One region of the Rossellomorea yichunensis genome, then DNA from elsewhere that is predicted to be linked to it. Evidence: riboswitches for the same ligand, from Rfam matches in the RefSeq annotation. Region 1 holds a riboswitch; the other holds the start of a gene.
The links. A riboswitch is a leader RNA that binds a small molecule or an ion and turns the genes downstream of it on or off. The one in region 1 is predicted to bind S-adenosylmethionine.

Region 2: another riboswitch for S-adenosylmethionine. It lies ahead of metK (methionine adenosyltransferase); the one in region 1 lies ahead of RSX31_RS08865 (methionine ABC transporter ATP-binding protein).

What each region holds. Positions count from the first base shown of each region.
Region 1 is NZ_JAVYAD010000003.1:199,092-207,247, forward strand. It holds gene RSX31_RS08825 (DsbA family protein) at 1-419, shown strand, start outside; gene RSX31_RS08830 (disulfide oxidoreductase) at 416-838, shown strand; gene RSX31_RS08835 (DUF2599 domain-containing protein) at 919-1,518, shown strand; gene RSX31_RS08840 (DUF2599 domain-containing protein) at 1,670-2,308, shown strand; gene RSX31_RS08845 (PadR family transcriptional regulator) at 2,645-2,953, shown strand; gene RSX31_RS08850 (DUF2812 domain-containing protein) at 2,966-3,523, shown strand; gene RSX31_RS08855 (hypothetical protein) at 3,546-3,854, shown strand; gene RSX31_RS08860 (helix-turn-helix domain-containing protein) at 4,268-5,500, opposite strand; SAM riboswitch class I at 6,250-6,354, shown strand; gene RSX31_RS08865 (methionine ABC transporter ATP-binding protein) at 6,474-7,499, shown strand; gene RSX31_RS08870 (methionine ABC transporter permease) at 7,489-8,151, shown strand.
Region 2 is NZ_JAVYAD010000003.1:40,470-48,625, forward strand. It holds gene metE (5-methyltetrahydropteroyltriglutamate--homocysteine S-methyltransferase) at 1-1,340, shown strand, start outside; gene RSX31_RS08115 (hypothetical protein) at 1,450-1,632, shown strand; gene RSX31_RS08120 (biotin transporter BioY) at 1,722-2,288, shown strand; gene RSX31_RS08125 (GNAT family N-acetyltransferase) at 2,332-3,120, opposite strand; gene RSX31_RS08130 (lmo0937 family membrane protein) at 3,357-3,506, shown strand; gene pckA (phosphoenolpyruvate carboxykinase (ATP)) at 3,560-5,149, opposite strand; SAM riboswitch class I at 5,475-5,619, shown strand; gene metK (methionine adenosyltransferase) at 5,832-7,034, shown strand; gene RSX31_RS08145 (gamma carbonic anhydrase) at 7,256-7,771, opposite strand; gene RSX31_RS08150 (alpha/beta hydrolase) at 7,856-8,156, shown strand, end outside.

The sequences.
Region 1 (8,156 bases):
CAATGATTGAAGAAGACTATATAAAATCAGGGAAAGCAAAATTTTCTTTCGTAAATGTGCTCTATCATGATGATTCGGAACTAGCTTCTTTAGCTGCAGAGGTAGTACACAAGAGAGATCCCAGCTCCTATTGGAAGTTTCATGACAACTTGTTCCGTCATATTAAAAAAGAAAGAGAAATAGACCAAGAAGGAATAGAAGAACTTATAAAAAAACACACAGACATTGCAATAGAGGATCTAAATGAAGATATGAAAAAGCCTGAATTCGCAAGAGAGTTGGAGTTGGATAAGAAGCTAATTAAAGAGCATGGAGTATCTCCAACACCATCTCTAATGATTAATGGAACACTTTTAGAAAACCCATTTGACTATGAAGAGATTGAAAAAGCGATCAATGGGCACGGAGAAGGGACATGAAAGAAATAGAGGATAAAGCATCGTCGAATTGGTTGCTCTACCTTGCATGGTTAGTATCCATAGCCGGGACCCTTGGAAGTCTCTATTTTAGTGAAATTAGAGGGTTTGTCCCATGTGATTTGTGTTGGTACCAACGTATTCTCATGTACCCTTTAATAGTGATTCTGGGTATAGGTACATTTTTTAAAGATTCTGCGGTTAAAAGATATGTTTTGCCTATAGCTATAATAGGGAGTCTCCTATCACTCTATCATTATCTCCATCAGAAGGTTCCAGGATTAAAGGTAGAGTCTTGCAATTATGGGGTTCCTTGCAATATGGAATACATAAACATGTGGGGTTTTATTACAATACCGCTCTTAGCAATGATTGCGTTTATGACAATAGCCATTCTGCTATCAATCAAACCGCTTAGGTGAATTTGAAAGGGGTGAGAAAAATGTAGGGACTTAGAAATTCGACATTCTGTACATAACTAAAAACAGAGAGGGGAAATTGGATGAAGAAGTTAATTGTTTTGTTCTTTGTAGCAATTATGAGTCTAAGTACGTCTGCTGCTTTCGCCGCTGAGAACACTAAAGGAAATATGAATGTTGATCAACTGAAACAAGAGAAAACGGAAATTGATAAACTGGAAAAGGATATTGCAAAAATTGAAAGTGTAAGCCCTGATGAACTAGAGAGTTTTTACGAAGAAAATAAAGAGTGGATTGCTGACGTAAACGACAGACTTGATGCTCATATGGCTAGTGTTCCTGAAGATGAAAAAGAAGCTGAATTGTTAAATTTACGTGATGGAGATAATCAATTTAGTACAATGGCTGTCTCTTCCAAATATTTCAACGATCATTATTTTCACAAAAGAAATGGTATGTGGACTTATAGTATGTGGCCAAAAACATCTACTAGATTGTTGAGATCTTATGCTAGTGCTGGATGGACTGAACTGACAAACTATTATTCAAACATTGATACAAATAGTTTGGAAGATCAATATTGGTGCCATTTTGAAGCGTTCATTGAATCAGATTGGGATATTGAACAAGGGCGACCAGATGTAGGTTTAATTAAGACAATTGCTGCTTTGTGTAATCCATAATAAAAAAAATAACCCCCTTTACCCACTAAATGCGAGAGTCGGTTGAGAGAGGCAACATTTTGAAGAACCGACGGGCAATAAAGTATTGAAACGTTTCTTAAAAAACTGAATTAAAAACTACAAATTATTTTTTATGAGAGGAGAAACAATAATGAAAAACAAATTTAAAAAAATGGTTTTCATCGCATTAACTACACTGATGGTGTTGGGCAATTTCACTCCCGCTTCCGCAGCAACTGAAACGAATGAATTTGAGTACTTAAAGGACGCAATCGCAACAATTGACGCTGTACCTTCTGAGGAAAGAACTCAATACGAAGAAGATAACCGTGAATGGATTGATGAAATTGGAGAGAGACTGGAAGCTTATTTAGAAACCTTTCCAGAAGAGGAGCAAAATGATGTAGTTAAGCGTCTTTTAAGCGATAACACTATGGTGAAAAATGCAAGTCTTAGCGATAACTCTATGGTGCAAATCGCAAGTCTTAGCGGAAATCTTGACGAATACTTTAATGACGTATGGTATCATAAACGTGGTGATTATTGGACATATTCAATGGAACCAAAGTGGTCCGTCAGACTTTGGGGACCAACAATGGAGGCTGCTTGGGATGAATTAGGAAGAAATTATTATGGTATCCGCAACGACAACGGAAGCCTATGGAACCAATATAAATGCCACTGGGATTATGATGTTTTTGGTGCAGTAGCAGGAAGCTGGGATTTAGAGGTGGGTAGACCGATTGTTTCTGGAACGAAAATGTTTACATCACGTTGCAATCCAGAGTAATTAAATGTAATAAATACGTTTTTGGTAAAAACAACTTTTTCACTTAAGAAAGGTAGCCCGGTAGATGGCTTATACAAAGCTATAAGAAAAGTGTTCCTATTTATAGGAGCACTTTTTTGGTAATACCGACCACTCAATCTATTAGCACCACATCAACTTAGGGTGGGTACTTTTTTGCTGTTCCCCTGCTTCAGTAATAGCAAAAAAACGTGTCCGTTACTACCTTGGGGTGGGAGTGCTTGCAGCAAGCTTTCGTCGCAAATGAGGTTTTGACAATTATATCGTAGTACGATATAATTTTTATATCATACTACGATATAAAAAGGTGGTGTTTAATTGGACAAAAGAATACGTAGATTTTATATGCCAATGACAGAAACTAGCTTTTATATTCTGTTTGCTTTGCAAAATGAAATGCATGGTTATAGTATCATGAAATATGTGAAAGATCTTACAGATGGTGAAATAGCTTTAGGTGCAGGGACGGTTTATACTAGTTTGTCCAAAATGGAAAAAGATGGACTAATTGTTTTTGTGAAAACAGAGAGCAAGCGAAAGTTTTATAAAATCACTGATTTAGGACGTGAAATCTTAGACATAGAAATCATGCGTATTGAGAGATTATACAAAAACACTAGAGCATAGGGGGATATTATTATGCTTAAGAAGAAATCAATCAGAAAGAATTTCTATATTTCAGATTTTGAGGAGGAGCAAGAATATTTATCATCCCAACACGATGCAGGATGGAGATTGACTGATATAAAAGGTAAGAGATACTTTTTTGAAGAATGCAATAAAGAAGCTGTTACCTATCAGATTGACTTTAATCCTAAAGAACAGCGTAAAAGTGAATATGTACAATTATTTGCTGATTTTGGATGGGACTTCATCACTGAAAAAGACGGTAGCTTTTATTTTTCAACACCTGCTCTACAGTGTAGCGAAGAGAAAATATTCAGTGATCGAGAAACGAAAATCGCTATGTGCAGAAAGATTATCAAACGTAAGTTAGTTCAACTTATACCGCTATCGGTCATTTCCGTTTTAGTTTCGTGTGTATTAGCATTAAATATGTTTCATTATAGATTTTTCCCATTAGGAATCATTTTCATTGTATCGCTGGTATCGCTTGGAGGATTAATGCTAACTCTTTACTCAACGAAGTATTTATCGGGCTTTATCAAACTTAAGAAAATAATTGAAGAAAATTAAAATTTAGAAAGGAGACATGACAATGTATGGTTTCTTAAATATCGGTAGTCTTTTGTTAGGTTTGATTGCATGGATATTGCCTATTGCAAGTCTGGCAAAGCGCAATAAAGAAAATAACAATACTTGGGTTATATTTTCTATAGTAAGTATTAGTGCCTGTGTAGTAGCCCTGATTTTTCAAATTTTATACAATGATTACTTAGTCAGAATAGAGGATTGGTCAGCGCTTATGGACACTTCTAAAGGTGTGGTCCGTCTTTCATCCCTACTAGCTATAGGAACTATAGGACTTAATGTAATTACTGCAATTGTATATAACAAAAAAAGATAATGATAGTAACTCAGGGGAACAGGAATAAGCACTTTAATTGTATTAGGGCTTACAGCTCAAAACAATGTTTATTGGGCATCGAAAAATCAACTGCAAATAGGCTTTTTTTCGCTCTCGAACGAACTTCTTACCACTAATAATCAAAGGGGTTTAATTATTTGATTCCATATAAAGGCTGAATTGAACAAAAGCAACCTCCTCATTAATATGGCTTAGGGGAGGTTGCTTAATACATAACAGAACATTTATGACGATAGATTACTTTGAAGAAGATGTGTTGACCGTCATTGTATTAATATCGCCCACTCGAGGATCTGGTAGTTCATCGTCAGCAAATGTGGATGTTGCAACAGTAGTGCCGACTAGTAATAAGAGTGTAGTAATAAATAAAGACTTTAATTTGAGTTTCATTTTCATTTCTCCTTTGATAGGTTTTTAAGTAATAGGTAAGCACTTTTGTACTTGTGGTTGTTCTCGTAATAATCAGCTAATAATTGAGTGAACTCAACTACGGTTGCCCGATCTTTTTTTGCTTTAAAGTGTGGTAAAGCGGTTGATTGCATGTATTCCTCAAAAGCGGCGGACTTCTCAGTTTTTTCTATGAAAAATTGAAGAACTTGAAATTTGATAAGATATTCGGTGTTTTCTTTATTAGAAGAATATCTACGTCCTTCTAAAGCGATTTCCTGAGCCTCTCTGTATTCTTCCAGATGTAAATGGGTTTTAGCTAAAAGGTACAAGGTATTACTTGGGTCCCCGCTCTCCCCTTTATAAGAAATAGATTTCTTATAATATTTTACCGCTTCTATATACTTCTCCATTTGGTTATGTATGAGACCCATATTGTGAAATACTTTGGCTTTTAATTTTTCATCTGAATTATTGTCTAATCCATTTAAGATGGCCTGGTACATAGCTAAAGCTTTATCGTTTTCCCCCATTTTGCGATAGTTTACTGCCAGGAGAAGATTGCAATTTTTACATAATCTGTAATTTAATATATTCTCATATCGAGAGAGAGCCATGGTTGTGTAATAGGTCGATAAAGATATATTTTCAAGTTTAGTATATACCAGGCCCATCTGGTAATATACCTCTTCGATGTCCTGTCTCTCCAATGATAGTTCTGCTTCTTTGTAGTGATGGAGAGAAAGTTTTAGGTCTCCGAGCATGTAGTTATATAATCCACAGAACCTATGATAAAAATCAAATGAAAATGGGTCGAGATATTCAGTTAAATTCAGGATTTCTGAATAGGTTTGTTCAGACCTTTCAACTAGACCCCTTAGCAAGTCGATTCTTAATGAAAATAGTTTCTTCACAAGATAGAATGAAGGGAGAGTAAGTGATTCATAATCTTTCTCAATCCTGTTGAATAAGGATACGACTTCTTCTTCTCCAGAATATTTTATTGCAGTATATAACCTCTCGATATCATCTCTAAATCTTGGAATTAGCTTTCTAGGATCATCTGATTGGATGTTCTGTATATTTAGCTTATCGCAAATAAGAGAAACGATTTCAGGATTCGGATTTATCTTATCGTTTTCAATTTTACTAAGATAAGATATTGAACATACCCCATAGGCCAGAGCGGATTGAGGGATCTCTTGCTTTTTTCTCTCGAATTTAATTCGACTTCCCAAAGTAAACTCTTGTATATTTCACACCTCCTTTTACCTACATATTATCAGAATTTGTAACATTTTGTGTGAAAATGTAATTTACAAGACTGGTTGAGAGAAGCGTCAAAAACTTTTTAAGTGCTTTAAAACAAGTATTTTTTCTTACATTTTCCTGCAGCTAATGAACGTTTAGGCTATGTAGAATCAATAGAATAGAATGGTATTATGCCTGAAACTAAAATAAGAAAAATGAAGATTATTTAGGGGAAAACCTTTAATTTTTTCAACATTAATATCTTGCGACGAGTAGGGTGAAATTTATTATATGGTTGTTTTAGCCTATGTTATTCGTGTGAAAAGGAGGAATATGAGTGGAATATAAAGGTCTGGAAACAAACCATGGGTGGACTCCACTTCGAAAAAGACGGTGAAAGTTAGTTACTTAATGATGAAAATAATGAGTTCTTACACGATACATACTATGCCCTCATAAAACTGAATGAATAAAGTTATATCCATCTTCAATAAAAAGGGACATTAATGGAGAGCCGGACAACGTTTACATGGTCTTTTGTGTCAATCATCAATATACTTCCCAGTAAAAAGGTAAAAAAGTTCAACAACTAGTTGAAAACTGGTTAAAATGCCCCATTTGATTAGTCCTCCGTAATACAATTAATTCAAAAACAGGATTGACAAACCAATTGAAATCCTTTACCATGACCCTAATGCTTAAACGTATCATAACTTTAACTTAATAAAGCAATATCTTCTTATCCAGAGAGGTGGAGGGACTGGCCCTGCGATACCTCGGCAACGGGTTCTTATGAATACCGTGCCAATTCCATCAAGTCATATGACTTGAAAGATGAGAAGAGTGGACATATACATATTTGTGCCTCTCTTCTTATGAAGGGGGGCACTTTTTATTTTCAGCCATGTCCTTCAAACACAGGCTTCAAGAAGAATACATAGCGAAAGGAGCAAGTCCTGTATGATCAGAGTTCAGAATGTTACGAAAGTATTCGAGGCGAAGGATGGACCATTCACCGCTTTGAAGAATGTTTCCTTCGAAGTGAAGAGGGGAGAGATTTATGGAGTGATCGGATTCAGCGGAGCGGGAAAAAGCACGCTTGTCCGCTGTCTCAATTTTTTAGAGAAACCATCATCGGGTGATATTTTCATAGAGGGGCGCAGCCTGAAAGATCAGTCGGCAATCGATCTGAGGAAAGAGCGGCACCGCATCGGGATGATTTTTCAGCATTTCAATCTGTTTCAATCCCGGACGGTGGCAGGGAATATCGCCTATCCTCTGAAACTTGCAAAATGGCCAAAAGAAAAGATCAGCGAGAGAGTAAAGGAGCTGCTCGTGTTTGTCGGACTTGAAGATAAAGCGAAGCATTATCCTGATCAACTGTCAGGAGGGCAGAAGCAAAGGGTGGGGATAGCAAGAGCCCTGGCGACATCGCCTTCGATTCTGCTCTGCGATGAAGCAACATCCGCACTTGATCCCCAGACGACGGATTCGATTCTGAACTTATTAAAGAGAGTCAACGCGGAGTATGGCATTACGATTGTGATGATCACCCACGAAATGGGGGTCATCCGGGAAATCTGTGATAAGGTCGCTGTCATGGAAAATGGAGAAATCGTTGAAGAAGGAAGCGTCTTCGATATCTTCTCCAACCCGCAGACCCGGACGACGAAAAATTTTGTGAAGAGTGTCATGAATGATCAGCTGCCGGCATCGGTTCTCGACAAATTGAATGACAGCAAAGAAGGGCGCATCTGCCGCCTCATTTTCAAAGGGGATTCGACGGGCACGCCGATCCTTTCCGAAACGGCAAAGAAATTCGATGCCCACATCAATGTGTTATTCGGCCAGATCACGGAACTCCAGGGTAAGCCGTTCGGGAATCTCATCGTACAGATCATTGGCAGCAAGAAAGAAACGGAAGAGATCCTGGATTATTGGAAGAACCGATTATTCGTAAGCGAGGTGGAGAAGCGTGCAAGTTAACTGGGAATTATTTTGGCCGAAAATTATAGAAGCGACATGGGATACCGTGGCGATGGTGTCATTCTCCCTCCTGTTTGCAACGTTGATTGGGCTTCCCCTCGGCATCATAGTCGTGGTCACGCGGAAGGGGCACTTACTTGAAAATAAAGTCGTCTTTTCCGTATTGAGCAGCATCATTAACGTGTTCCGTTCGGTCCCGTTCATCATCTTGATGGTGGCCATCATCCCCTTTACAAGATTGGTAGTGGGCACATCGATCGGAACGGCGGCAGCCGTCGTGCCGCTTGTCGTATTTGCGGCACCGTATATTGCAAGACTGATAGAGAGCTCGCTCCTTGAAGTGGAACCGGGTGTCATTGAAGCGGCGGAGTCCATGGGGGCCGGGCCGTGGCAGATCATCTTCGGGATACTCATTCCGGAAGCATTGAGTACATTGGTCCTGAATATCACGATCGCGACCATCGGCCTTGTCGGTGCATCGGCCATGGCCGGGGCAGTCGGAGGCGGTGGCCTCGGGGATCTGGCCATCGCTTACGGATATCAGAGATTTGAAACATCCGTCATGATCGTCACCGTCATCATTTTAATCGTGATGGTGCAGGGACTGCAGACAGCAGGGAATACCTTATCAAAAATCATCAGGAGACGTTAGGAGAG
Region 2 (8,156 bases), 160 kb from region 1:
TCATACAACCATCATGCAGTTTACTACATGTACCTGTAACCGTGCAGAATGAAGAAACAATTGGTACACCTCTCATTGACGCTCTATCATTCGCTGATGAGAAATTACATGAAATCACTATTTTAACGAAGGGGATTCGTAAGGGAGCCGAGACAATAGAAGATGATATCTCTGAAAGTGAAACGGCGATAAGGAATTTAAACGAATCAACGCTGCGTAATAATAGGAAGGTGCAGGAAGAGGTTGAAGAATTGCATCCCAACAATGTCGGGAGAAAAGATCCTTTCCATTTTCGTAAACAGGAACAGGCCAAGTACTTTTCATTACCTTTTCTACCTACCACTACAATCGGCAGTTTTCCTCAAACCCAGGAAGTGAGAAGGCAAAGGCTGAAATGGAGGAAGGGAGATCTTTCTGAAGGGGAGTATCAGCAATATATTCAGGCAGAAATCAAACGTTGGATTGAAATTCAGGAACAAATCGGCCTTGATGTGTTTGTACATGGTGAATTCGAGCGGACGGATATGGTTGAATTCTTTGGTGAGAAATTAGAAGGTTTTCAATTTACGAAGTATGGCTGGGTACAATCATACGGTTCCAGATGTGTGAAGCCACCACTCATATATGGTGATGTGAAATTTAAAGAACCTATGACCGTTAGAGAAACGGTATATGCTCAATCCTTAACGGATAAACCGGTGAAAGGGATGTTAACGGGCCCGATCACAATTCTAAACTGGTCATTTGTTCGGAATGATGTATCACGTTATGAAGTAGCTAATCAAATCGCTTTTTCTCTTCAAAAAGAGATAGAGGAATTAGAAGCCAATGGCATTCGTATGATACAAGTTGACGAGCCGGCACTTAGGGAAGGACTGCCTTTAAAGAGTGAAAATTGGGAGGAATATCTCAACGCTGCCGTTTACGCTTTCAAATTGGCCACTTCATCAGTACAGAACCAAACCCAGGTCCATACACATATGTGCTATTCGGATTTTGAAGATATTATAGATGCCATCAGTGATCTGGATGCTGATGTCATCTCGATTGAAACCTCAAGAAGTCATGGGGAATTAATCCAAGTTTTTGAAGACAATACGTATGACAAAGGGATTGGACTGGGGGTATATGACATACACAGTCCCCGGGTGCCGAAGCGTGAAGAATTAATCCGTAATATACACCGGGCTCTTGAAGTGCTGGATGCCGATTTATTCTGGGTCAACCCGGATTGTGGTTTGAAAACACGTGGGATCGATGAGACGGTATCAGCTCTTAAAACCATGGTGGAAGCGGCGGAACAAGTGCGTGAAGAGATGCTCATGAAAAAGGAAGGATAATTGTCAATATGATCGAGTACCGATGATTACGTTCCTTTGATCCACCTTTTCAAAATGCAGGGCGCAGTTGAAAAGAATTGCGTCCTGCTCATAAGGAGATAAAAAGAAAATGCCATACATAGCCATAGGAAGAATCATTCAAGTATTTAATGAACATCAGCCAAATCGCACTATCCTATATTTGGTGAGTGATAAGGGGATCGATGAGTTCCCAAAAGGGAGGGTTTCATTAAAAACCGCTTTAGCATGGCAGGCGGAAGAAAAGATATGCAATGTCTATGCTCCCAGTTAAATTTTAGAGGGAGAAAAAAATAAGCTTCCCAAAATCCTTTGAATTGTGTTAACTTAATGTTATACATAGTTTACATACGCAAGGGGGATTTGAAAGTGAACGGAGAAAAACTAAGGGTGATCATTCACTGTGCCATCTTTGCTGCGATTACGGGGATTTTCGCTCAAATCGAGATTCCACTGCCACTCGTTCCAATCAGCGGGCAAACATTAGCAGTAGGAATTACAGCGACGATTCTTGGAAGCCGATATGGTGCGTTCGCCATGGTATGCTATGCAGCCCTCGGAGCAGTCGGTGTTCCTGTATTTGCAGGCTTCAGTGGAGGGGCACAGGTACTGGTCGGTCCTACGGGAGGCTATATTTTCGGCTTTATCATAGCGGCTTTCTTTACAGGCTTCATTCTTGAGAAAACAAAATTCACCATACCGATGGCGATGATTGCCAATACAGTCGGAATGATCATTACGTTGATCCTGGGTACCATTCAACTGAAATTCGTAGCCGACCTTAGCTGGAATCAGGCAATGGCAGCTGGGGTATATCCATTTATCGTTGTTGGACTTATCAAAGCATTCCTGGCCAGCTGGATTGGAATCACTGTAAGACAACGACTGGTTCAGGCGAGATTGATCGGGAATCGGAAAGCAGCAGCATAATGAAAAAAAGTTGACTCCTTGTTGGGAGTCAACTTTTTTATGACTAAAATTTATACATAGACCAATAGCCAATATCCTTGAATCCGATTCGCTTATAAATTTTTCCTGCTTCAGGATTATCATAGAATAGGCATAACTCTTTTCCTTCTTCTAGTACGTCACGACATAGCTTCGTCATGCACTCGGTGGCATACCCTTTTTTCTTATGCTCAGGATGTGTGCAGACAGCGACAATCATCGCAGACATACTGTTTTCGGCGGTTGTGGAAGCAGAAGAAACAAATTTACCGTCTTCTTCTACATAATAGCTTCTCGAAACACCGGCCTCCATGCTATGTTTTCTTTCTTCTACAGAAAAATCGCCACCACTAAATTCAGGGATGCTGTTCAATAGGTCCACAAGTTTAGGTAGATCAGTGAGGGTAGCCTGTTGTACATGAGGCAGGTCTTGTCGATCCATTGATTCCGTGTTGTCACATTTCGCATAGTGCATATGTCTTATTGATTTAATTTCTCTGGATAAAAAGGGTTCAACCTGCGTCACGATCCTTTTTAATCCAGAAACGATACTGTAGTCTTCAGTCTCATTAATGATTGCGGCAAACCCTTCCGCATCAAATTCCCCCATGGAAAAAGGGATGAAGTTTTCTCTGTACTTAAGGAGGATTCCCCTCAAATTCCCTTCCGCGTCAAAGTCGCCCCAGATTTTCTGGAATTCCTGTTCATATCCGAAGGCTTCGATGTCCCCGATAATAAACAAATTCTCAGCCGGCTGCTTATGAATGAGTTGCTGGCAAATATCATGATCTTGTTCTGTAAGCTGTCTGATCATCTTGGTTCCCCCCTGTAAATAATCATTATCATACCAAAATTAGAAATATTTAGTAAAGAGTTATTTTTAGGGGAATTTGATTAATAGACGATACAAATGATGTAAATTGAATAATTTCAGTTGGACTAACAGAAGTTATGAATAGCTACACTTTTCTTATGAAATACCATGCGTGGTTTTAAATTCATTAAAATAGGGAATCTTAGCATCAAACACAGTTACTAGGAGGGAAACTCATGCTTTGGACCATTATTGGAATTCTTTTAGTCCTTTGGTTACTCGGATTGATTTTTAAAATCGGAGGAGCCATCATCCATGTTTTACTTGTTATTGCCATTGTTGTCTTTTTATTTAACAGAATCACCGGGCGTAAAAAAGGATTATAACCATAACAAAGGTCCGTCCCTCAAAATAGAGGGACGGACCTTTGTTATATAGACTATTTTACGGCCGGGCCGCCTTTAAGTTCGATTTCAGATGGTACGTTTGAGAATTTCTTGAAGTTTTCGTTGAATTTGTGGGCAAGTTCTTTTGCCTTCACTTCATAGGCTGCTTCATTGGACCAGGTTTTCTTTGGTTGAAGCACTTCGTCAGGAACACCAGGAACGTGAACAGGGATGTTCAGACCAAAGATGTCGTCCGTTTCAGTTTCAACGTGAGTGAGTTCCCCTTCAAGAGCTGCTTGAATCATAGCACGGGTGTAAGATAACTTCATGCGGTTACCAACACCGTATTCTCCACCGGTCCAACCAGTGTTCACTAAGAATACTTGTGCATTGTGCTCATCGATTTTCTTCCCAAGCATCTCAGCATAACGAGTTGCCGGGAGTGGCAGGAATGGTGAACCAAAGCATGTCGAGAAAGTGGCTTGCGGTGAAGTGATCCCGCGCTCAGTACCTGCAAGCTTCGATGTATATCCGCTCAAGAAGTGATACATTGCTTGTTCTTTCGTCAGCTTGCTGATCGGAGGTAATACCCCGAATGCATCAGCGGTTAAGAATACAATGGTATTTGGATGTCCTGCAACACTTGGTTCAACGATGTTATCCATCGCTTGAAGAGGGTACGCAGCACGAGTATTTTCTGTTAACGTGTTATCCTCATAATCAGCGATGCGGGAATTGTCATCTAGAACCACGTTTTCAAGGACAGAACCGAAACGGATCGCATCAAAGATTTGTGGCTCCTTTTCACGTGTCAGACCGATACACTTAGCGTAGCAGCCGCCTTCGATATTGAATACACCGTTAGGAGACCATCCGTGCTCATCATCGCCGATTAAACGACGGTTCGGATCTGCGGACAATGTCGTTTTGCCTGTACCGGATAAACCGAAGAACAATGCCACATCTCCTTCACGTCCGACATTTGAAGAACAATGCATGGAAAGGATATCGGATTCTGGAAGTACGTAGTTCATGACAGAGAAGATCGATTTCTTCATTTCACCTGCATACTCAGTTCCACCTATTAGGACAATTCTTCTTTCAAATGATACAATGATAAATGTTTCAGAGTGAGTTCCATCTTCTGCTGGATCTGCCTTGAAGTTCGGGGCAGAAACGACGGTGAATTCTGATTGATGACCTTTTAGCTCTTCTTCTGTAGGGCGAATGAATAATTGGTGAGCGAAAAGATTATGCCAAGCGAATTCGTTGATCACTTGAATCGGTAGTCTATGTTTTGGGTCAGCACCTGCGAACCCTTTGAAAGAAAATACTTCTTCTTTTTCTTTTAAGTAATCTAATACTTTTGTATATAGTTTATCGAATGATTCTGAAGAGATTGGTTGATTGACAGAACCCCACTCAATCTTATCCTTCGTGGATGGTTCTTCTACAATGAATTTATCCTTAGGAGAGCGTCCTGTGTATTTACCAGTTTCTGCTCTGACTGCACCTGATGATGTTAAAGCGCCTTCATTTCGTTGAAGGACTTTTTCAACTAGTTGGGAAACAGATAATTGTTCCTGAATGTTTTGACCGTTAAGTAATTCTGTTAATTCATTAGACATGCTCACTGAATTCATTAGAACCCTTCCTTTATATAAATTTAATGATCTCGTTTGCTTCACAAAAATAGTATAACACAATTGAATCATTAGTCTATACTATTTATTCAATTTTATAATGTGTCTTCATATTGTCACATTTTTTGTCCGAAAATAGCTTGTACCTTCTTATATATATGAAGAAAAAATCATAATGTTTAGCCTCATTGCCTAATTAGGTTATTTTAAGAGGCCAAGATAGGTTTGAATCATGAAAAGACCAAGCTTGAATGGTTAAACATGTCACTAGAAAAAAAGTTGACACCATTTGTACGAAACGTTATCATAGTTCCTTGAACGGATACTCTTATCCTGAGCTGGTGGAGGGAGCAGACCCTATGAAACCCAGCAACCTGCTAAATAGTTAATGGATCTTATTCTTTTGAAACGATCCGATTAAGCGAAGGTGCTAAACTGAGGCAAGGTCCAAGAACCTTGAACGATAAGAGAGAAAAGGCGCGGCTATGATCTGAAACCTTTCCTCTAATGCTTTAATCATGAGGAAGGGTTTTTTCTGTTTATAGTGGATCAAATGCACATAATGCATGATTTTTTTATAAAAAAACCATGTTTACTTCATACTACTTAGGGAATGAGTACCGTATCTGTTTAATGTTTTGTTAGATCAAAGTCTAACAATTATGCTTAAGGAGGAACCTTGATGTCAACTAAACGTCGTCTGTTTACATCTGAGTCCGTAACCGAAGGACATCCAGATAAAATTTGTGACCAAATCTCTGATTCAATTCTTGATGCAATTCTTACAAATGATCCGAATGCTCGTGTAGCATGTGAAACGTCTGTTACGACGGGTCTTGTTCTTGTTGCGGGTGAAATTACAACGAGTACGTATGTCGATATTCCCAAAATCGTTCGTGAAACGATCCGTGAAATTGGCTATACTCGTGCGAAATATGGCTTTGATGCCGAGACATGTGCTGTATTAACATCCATCGATGAGCAATCTGCTGATATCGCTCAAGGTGTAGATCAGGCACTTGAAGCTCGTGAAGGTCAAATGACGGATGAAGAAATTGATGCAATCGGTGCAGGTGACCAGGGGTTAATGTTTGGATTCGCTTGTAATGAAACGAAAGAGCTTATGCCTCTTCCGATTTCCCTCGCCCACAAAATTTCCCGTCGTCTGACTGAAGTTCGTAAAGAAGAAATCCTTCCTTACTTACGTCCGGACGGAAAAACTCAAGTAACCGTTGAATATGATGAAAACGATAAGCCGGTTCGTATTGACACGATCGTTATCTCAACTCAGCATCATCCTGAAGTGACGCTTGAGCAAATCCAACGTAACCTAAAAGAATATGTCATCGATCCTGTTGTACCGAAAGAATTGATCGATGAGCAAACAAAATACTTCATCAACCCGACTGGTCGTTTCGTTATCGGCGGACCACAAGGTGATGCAGGGTTAACAGGACGTAAAATCATCGTTGACACATACGGCGGATACGCTCGTCACGGTGGCGGTGCATTCTCTGGTAAAGATGCAACGAAAGTGGACCGTTCTGCAGCCTATGCAGCACGTTATGTAGCGAAGAACATTGTGGCAGCAGGACTTGCTGAAAAATGTGAAGTTCAATTAGCGTATGCAATCGGTGTTGCTCAACCGGTATCCATTTCAATTGATACATTTGGAACAGGTAAAGTATCAGAAGACGTTCTAATTGACGTTGTTCGCAATAACTTTGATCTGCGTCCTGCAGGAATCATCAAAATGCTGGACCTTCGTCGTCCGATTTACAAGCAGACAGCTGCTTACGGACACTTTGGCCGTAACGATATTGATCTACCTTGGGAGCGTACGAATAAAGCGGAAGCATTAAAAGCGGAAGCGTTAAGCGAATAAGGAAAGATAGAGATAGAAGAGACCAACACTTATCAGGGTGTTGGTCTTTTTTTACGATATGGTACGACGGTGGGGAAGTTTGTTGTGCCGAATGGCAGGTATATCGAGATTATGGCAGATATATTTTGAAAATGGCAGTTGAATCCGAAACGGGGACCCGCCTGCAAGAAAATATTCCATGAGTATTCTCAGGAAGGTTGGGGTATCCCAAGTATAGGATATTAAAATGGGTTGATGCTTTTATAATATTGTCCTTTTTCTGCGTATTCTTTCGAAATTCGCTTCATTTCGCTAATGTCATGTTCATTTAACTCTCTCACCACTTTTGCTGGCCGACCGAATGCCAGTGTGTTGGGTGGAATGACTTTGCCTTGTGGAACAAGGCTTCCTGCCCCGATAAATGCTCCTTCTCCAATTTCAGCATTATCGAGAATGATCGACCCCATGCCGATCAATGCTTTCTTTCGGATTTTGCAGCTATGTAGAATCACTCCATGGCCTACGGTTACTTCATCTTCAAGAATAAGAGGGTTATTTGGGCTCTGATGAAGAATGGAATTATCCTGTATATTTACTTTATTACCGATTTTCGTTGGAGCGACGTCCCCTCTGATGACGGTGTTAAACCAGATGCTGGACTCTTCACCGATCTCCACATCCCCGGAAATGGTGACATAATCGGCAATGTATGCCGAGTGAGCGATGATTGGTTTTTTATCATAATATGGATAGAGCATTTTATACTACCCCTTTCAAGAATATTTACTATAATAATGGTAGCAGAATTCATTCACATAGAGAACTATTAAGGAGGAATTGCCATGTGGAAATGGGAAACAGATCAAGAAGCAAAGGCAGTCATCGTCATCGTTCATGGAGCAATGGAGCATCATGGTCGGTACGGGTGGCTCATTGAAATGTGGCGTGCAACAGGTTTCCATGTCATCATGGGGGATTTACCAGGTCAGGGGATGACTTCAAGAAGTAAAAGAGGACATATCGATTCGTTCGATGAATATATAGTTGAAGTGAAAGATTGGGTACAGGCGGCGTACCAATTTGAATTGCCTGTATTTCTGATTGGTCATAGTATGGGTGGGCTTGTTGCGGTCCGTATGCTTC